Regions from separate parts of the Acetomicrobium thermoterrenum DSM 13490 genome, predicted to be linked through region 2. Evidence: riboswitches for the same ligand, from Rfam matches in the RefSeq annotation. Region 2 holds a riboswitch; the other holds the start of a gene.
The links. Region 2 has a riboswitch for molybdenum cofactor ahead of BLU12_RS04560 (substrate-binding domain-containing protein). Riboswitches for the same ligand answer to the same signal wherever they lie in the genome.

Region 1: linked by a shared signal. The riboswitch ahead of BLU12_RS03955 (molybdopterin-dependent aldehyde oxidoreductase) and the one ahead of BLU12_RS04560 (substrate-binding domain-containing protein) in region 2 are both predicted to bind molybdenum cofactor.

Annotation. Positions count from the first base shown of each region.
Region 1 is NZ_FNPD01000003.1:225,110-228,530, reverse strand. Features, by position in the region: gene BLU12_RS03960 (DNA repair protein RecN) at 1-729, shown strand, start outside; molybdenum cofactor riboswitch at 1,008-1,133, shown strand; gene BLU12_RS03955 (molybdopterin-dependent aldehyde oxidoreductase) at 1,330-3,421, shown strand, end outside.
Region 2 is NZ_FNPD01000004.1:116,282-119,702, reverse strand. Features, by position in the region: gene BLU12_RS04570 (YhdT family protein) at 1-28, shown strand, start outside; gene panF (sodium/pantothenate symporter) at 35-1,489, shown strand; molybdenum cofactor riboswitch at 1,559-1,680, shown strand; gene BLU12_RS04560 (substrate-binding domain-containing protein) at 1,742-2,602, shown strand; gene BLU12_RS04555 (ABC transporter permease) at 2,748-3,421, shown strand, end outside.

The DNA.
Region 1 (3,421 bases), on a different contig from region 2:
AAGTGCAAGCGTATTGCTAAAGCCTCATCTATTGAAGAGCTTGTAGAATATTACAATACCGCCCAAAAGGAAATATCCTGGTTATCCGAAAGCCTCGTCGAACTGGAAAGATTAAAAGACGAGCTAAGTAAATTAAAAAAAGATGTGAGCCAGCACGCGCTTGATCTACGCGCTTCTCGAATTAAAATAGCGAGGGAATTGGAAGAAGCCGTCAATTCTCATTTAAAGGATCTTGGAATGGAGACTACTGTGCTTACGATCAAAGTTGAGGAATTGAAGAAGGTTCGATCCAGCGGAGCGGAATCGATCAGTTTTATGATAGAGGCAAACGGCAATGTGCCGTCACCTATTTCCAAAATAGCCTCAGGAGGGGAATTGAGTCGAATTTTGTTGGCACTGCAAATGGCATTACCGGAGGAAACCCTGCCCAAATTGTTGATAGTCGATGAAGTGGAAGCCGGGTTGGGAGGCAAGGCTGCTCTGTTGGCCGGCCTTAAGCTTAAGGAGCTTTCGACTAAATGCCAGATTATACTCATAACCCATGAGGCTACCATCGCATCCCTTGCGGACCAGCATTTTCGGGTAACAAAGGAGGGGGAGGAATCTTACGTTAAAGAGTTAAACGAAGAGGAAAGGGTGCAGGAAATTGCGAGGATGTTGTCGGGTACTAGCGAAATAAAAGAAGCTGTAGTCCACGCAGAGAGATTGCTCAGGCTTCGCGATGAATAATATTATAAAACTTATATAATTTTACCTATTTAACGATTATAGTAATTGAAGTAAAATACTACGAAAAATGCCAATTCCTTCATTGACACTTCATTCCTGTAAGGCTCCTTTTCGTATTATATTTTTAAGCTGCTCATGTATCTTGCGAAACTTTCATAATCGGCCATATTTTGCAACAATGTTGCATTTATTGTTATTGTAATAGGTAAAAATTTTCTTTTTAATTAATAAACTATCTTGAATAAAATGTTTATTGATGTTACGATTGCGTGTATAAAATATACAAATAACTCCGAGCCATTTAACCTAAAGATCCTTCATGAGATCCATGGTTTCTGGCCAATGGGTATCTTTGGAAACGAGGATGCCTCCCATGTTTGGAAAGGAGGAAATGTTAAAGAAAGCTTACGTCTATCGTAAGTTGTCTTTAGCAAAAAGCTGCCTCCTTTAAGCGAGGCAGCTTTTTTAACCTCCTTTAGCGTTAGATAGATGCTTTAAGGCTGGTATGGCAAATTAGTTGATTTAAAGAAAGGAGGTTACTTGGGTCGAAGTTTGCCATATTTGAGCTTTAGGGCGTTCGAAAAAACGAGGAGGGAAACCATGAAACAGTATTTGAGAAAAAGCATCAAGGTCAACGGATGTCCCCACCACGTAGTTGCCTCACCTGACGCAATGCTGGTCAACATAATTCGAAAACAACTCGGGCTAACGGGAACAAAGCTTGGATGCGGATCGGGACAATGCGGAGCATGCGAGGTTATAATGAACGGCAAGCTCGTGCGTTCCTGCATCGTAAGATGGGATAAGGTGCCGGAAGACGCTGAAATTCTCACCATTGAAGGCTTAGGAAGGCCCGACAAGCTTCACGCGCTTCAGTGGGCTTACGTAAAGACGGGAGCTATACAGTGCGGTTTTTGCACGCCGGGATTTATCATGAGCTCCAAAGCCTTGCTCGACGAAAACCCAAATCCAACCCGCGAAGAGGTGCGCGATTGGTTTCAGAAGAACCGAAACGCCTGCAGATGCACAGGTTATGTTCAGATCGTAGATGCCGTCATGCTTGCCACTAAAGTCTTGCGAGGCGAAGAGGAGATGACGGATTTCTCGGAACTGACGCGAGATGGAAAAATATGGGGAAGCCATTACCCGAGGCCAAGCGCGGTATATAAGGCAACCGGCACATGGGACTTCGGTGACGACATAGCGTTAAAGCTGCCTGACGAGACGCTTTTTGCCGCCTGCGTATGCCCTGAAACTCACCATGCCATAGTCAAAAAGATAGATTTCCTCGAGGCCGAAAAAATGCCCGGTGTATATAAGGTCGTGACGGCAAAAGACATCTACGCAAACAAGGGCACGAACAGAATAAGGGGTCAGGTGGGATCTAAGACCGCCACGACCAACGGCTGGGAACGTCGAATCCTCGTAGAGGAAGGAGATAAGATCCGCCAGTGGGGAGAGGCAGTCGCCATAGTTTGCGCCGACACGGAAGAGCACGCAAGGGCCGCCGCCGATGCCGTGAAGGTAGAAATCGAAGAACTCCCAGCGCTTTTAAACGTCAAAGACGCCATGGCACCTGGGGCAGTAAAGGTGCATGAGGATATACCCGATATAGACGGAATACCTAACGTATTCAACAAGAGGCCCATAAAGAAGGGCAACGATCCAAAGGAAGACTTAGACAAAGCTCCCTACGTAGTAGAAGACGAATTTTACAGTTCGAGGCAACCTCATTTGACGATAGAGACCGATTGCGGATTTGGCTATTTCGACGAAGAAGGTCGTCTGACGCTTCAGACTAAAAGCATCTGCGTGTATCGCCATCAACTCATGATAGCCCGCGGTCTGGGATTGCCGCCTTCAAAGATACGCGTCATACAAAATAACATGGGTGCCACATTCGGCTACAAGGTCGGCCCCACGAACGAACACTTAATTGGCGCCTGCGTAATTGCCACGGGAAGACCCGTTTATATGAGGCTTGACATGAAAGAGCACATCGTTCGCACGCCCAAGAGGTCGCCCTTTTTGATGAAAATTCGGGTTGGAGCTGACGAAAATGGCAAGCTGGTAGGCTTAGAGCATACCTGGTACGTAGACCATGGACCATATTCCGAATCCAGCCAAGACTTAACCAACAAGGGCGGACAGTTCATGCTTGCCTCATATAGAGTAAACAATATCCGCGGATGCGGTTACACTGTCTTTACCAACCACAAATGGTGCACGGCCTTTAGATGTTACGGCGGACCGCAAACCTACTTTGGAGGAGAGCTTGCCATAGACATGTTGGCTGAAAAGGTCGGCATGGACCCCTTGGATTTTCGCGAGAAGAACTTAATCCAGCCTGGCGATACCTTACCGAGCGGTCAAAGGCCGGAAGTTTATCCTCTCCAGGCCATGGTCACCCATATACGGCCACTTTACGAAGAGGCTAAAAAGCAAGCTGCCGCTCTGTCAACCGATAAGATAAAGCATGGCGTGGGCGTTGCCATAGGGATTTACAACTCAAACGACGACGGCCCCGACGAGGCAAACAGCCACATCGAGCTTACCAAAGACGGCGTGATACTTTACAACACATGGGAAGATCACGGACAGGGAGCAGACATGGGCTGTGTCGGCACGGCACACGAAGCACTAAAGCCATTGGGCTTAAGGCCTGACCAGATAAAGCTTGTCTGCAACGATA
Region 2 (3,421 bases):
CGGGAGAGATGACCTTAAGGTAAGGTGAGGAATTATGAATGTCGATATTGCAGTTACATTAGCGCTTTATCTTATTATAATATGCGGGATTGGTTATATTGCAAACAGGAAAATGTCGGAAACAAAGGGGTCCTTTCTTAGTGAATACTTTATAGGTAGTCGTTCAATGGGCGGTTTTGTACTTGCCATGACGTTGGTTGCTTCCTATGTTAGCGCAAGCAGCTTTGTGGGTGGCCCGGGGATGGCCTATAAGATGGGGCTGGGCTGGGTGTTGCTTGCGATGATTCAAGTTCCAACGGCATATCTTACTCTTGGCTTTTTGGGCAAAAAGTTTGCTATTGTTGCGCGTAAGATTAATGCTATAACAATTAACGATTTCCTGAGAGCCAGATATGAAAGCACACCAATAGTGATTATGGCATCAATCAGTTTGTTATTATTTTTCACTGCAGCTATTGTCGCACAATTCATAGGAGGCGCCAGGTTGTTTGAAGCTATAGGCCTTCCTTACGAGGTAGGTCTCGCTATATTTGCCATTACCGTAATATTTTATACGGTAATAGGAGGATTTAGGGCCGTGGTATTGACAGATGCCTTTCAGGGCATTGTCATGATGTTGGGGACTTTGGCGTTGGTGTTTGGAATTACAAAGGCAGCAGGCGGGATGAATGCCATAAGCGCCAAATTGATGGAGATAAACCCGGATTTATTGACGCCTTTCGGGGTCGACGGATTTATCACAAAGCCTTTCATCTTATCTTTTTGGATATTGGTGTGCTTTGGAATAATTGGCTTACCTCACACCGCTGTCAGGTGTATTGGTTATAAAGATTCCAAATCCATGCATAGGGCAATAGTAATTGGCACATTCGTGACCGGTTTTCTAATGCTGGGCATGCATCTGGCTGGCGCCTTGGGGAGGGCGGTACTGCCCAACATAGAAGCAGTCGATTCCGTTATACCGACTTTAACGGTCGAAGTCCTTCCTCCGATTTTTGCCGGGATCTTTTTAGCGGGGCCCATGGCATCCATTATGTCCACGGTAGATTCTCAACTTATATTGGCCTCGGCAGCAATTATAAATGATCTGTACGTTGGCTATATTAATCCTGACGCTGCACATGACGACAAAAAGATCAGGCGCATCAGCCTTTTAATTACGACCATCATAGGAGTAACGGTATTTCTCGTGGCCTTTAAGCCTCCAAGCCTGATAGTGTGGATTAATCTTTTTGCCTTTGGGGGGCTTGAGGCCGTATTTTTCTGGCCGATTGTGATGGGCCTTTATTGGAAACGCGCAACTGCTTCAGGAGCTCTGGCCTCCATGATAACCGGCGTAATCCTATTTATTGCATTGAGCAAATATGCCTTTTTGCTTCACGGGTTACATCCTATCGTGCCTACTTTTGTCGTAACATTTGTCGTATTTATCGTGACCAGTTATCTCTCTAAACCATCGGTGAAAGCAGTAATAAGGGTATGGGAATGACCTTTGTTGACATTTATTTTTATGTTTAGTATTATTAACAATGTCAGTAAGGCAATAATATAATTTAGATAATAGTGCGACCTCCGAGTCAACGATTCTAAGGGTCTATGTGGCCTATGAACGTTGGCCGATAGGGTCTTTTCGGAAACGAAAGGGCCTCCCGCTCGGAAAGGAGGAGAAAGAACATTAGTCCTTTTCCCGGTGGGAGGGGACTAATTTTTTGTGAAAAAATTAAGCAAGGGAGGAATTGTCATGGACATGAAAAGGTTGACCTCGCGGTTGCTGATTGTTTTTGTAGCTATATTGCTGATTTTTTCTCTTGGGCGAGGGTTCGCAGAAGCAGAAGACGTCCTTTTAATGGCAACTACAACAAGTACCGACGATACCGGTCTTCTCGATTATCTTGCACCGATGTTCAAAGAAGATACGGGAATAACTCTTCAATGGACGGCTACGGGTACTGGGAAGGCTTTAAAGTTGGGAGAAAATTGCGATGTAGATGTTCTGCTGGTTCACGATCCTGATTCTGAGGAGAAATTTATAGAAGCCGGATACGGAGTTGATAGGACTCAAGTAATGTACAATGACTTTGTGATAATTGGCCCAGAGGATGATCCGGCTGGTATAAAGGGGTTGTCTTCTACTGAAGCATTAAAGAAGATTGCCGAAAAGAAGGGTGTATTTGTCAGCAGAGCCGATGAATCGGGCACTCATGCAAAGGAGAAATTTATTTGGGTGCAGGCGGGTTTGGCTATTCCTGACAAAGAAGAATGGTATGTGCAGACAGGTCAAGGTATGTTAGTGACGATTAACGTAGCCGCCGAAAAGGGAGGCTATACGCTAACCGACAGAGGCACCTACATTAGATATGAAGCTAACCACGAAGGGAATCCTCCACTCGTCATTCTATCCGAAGGGGATCCTTTCTTGATGAATCAATATAGTGTAATTGCGGTAAATCCTGAGAATTGCCCCAATGTCAAATACGATTTGGCAAAGAAGTTTATTGAATGGATTGTTTCTCCAAAAGCCCAGCAAGCAATAGCCGATTTCAGGCTCATGGGCAAACAACTTTTCTTCCCGAACGCAAATACTGCTTCTGGGGCTAATTAATGACATCCTGCGCTCTTTAAGTTTTATATAGATGCTCCAATCCCCCATATAAGCCGCCGCATCCCCCTGTGGCGGCTTATTGTTTTTTTATATTTGTGTATATAATATTTTTTTGAGCATCGCAACTTTCGAGGGAGGTAACATCATGGAATATATCCTTTCTGGAATAGCGGAAGCCTTTGTGTTGCTTTTAAAAGGAGATGAAGAGGTATATTCCGCCGTCTCCGCTACATTGAGGGCTTCTACCGCTGCGATAATAATTTCTCTGGTTATAGGTCTTCCTTTGGGTTTTTTGTTGGGTTACTTCGATTTTCCAGGCAGACGGTTTTTTAGATCCGTTTTCGATGCATTGCTTGCCCTTCCCACAGTATTGGTCGGACTATGGGTGTATGCCTTTATCTCGAATCGCGGACCATTGGGCGGTATGAATCTGCTTTTTACTCTTAAAGGCGTTATAGTGGGCGAAGTGGTCCTGGCCCTGCCTATTGTGATTGCCCTTTCGGCACAATCCATCGAAGAGCTGGATTTGTCGGTAAGGGACACCCTTTTAACGCTAGGGTCCAGCGGAAAAAGGCTGTTATTTGACATCATGTGGGAGGCGAGATATGGGATGCTTATGGCAGCAATTACCGCATATGGACGCGTTATATCTGAGGTTGGTGCTGCTACAATGTTAGGCGGAAACATAAAATGGAGAACGAGAACAATTACCACGGCAATGGCATTTGAAACAAACAAGGGTCAATTTGCCATGGGGATAGCCTTGGGGATGATCTTGCTGTTGATAGCCTTTATAGTCAACAGCACACTATCATATGC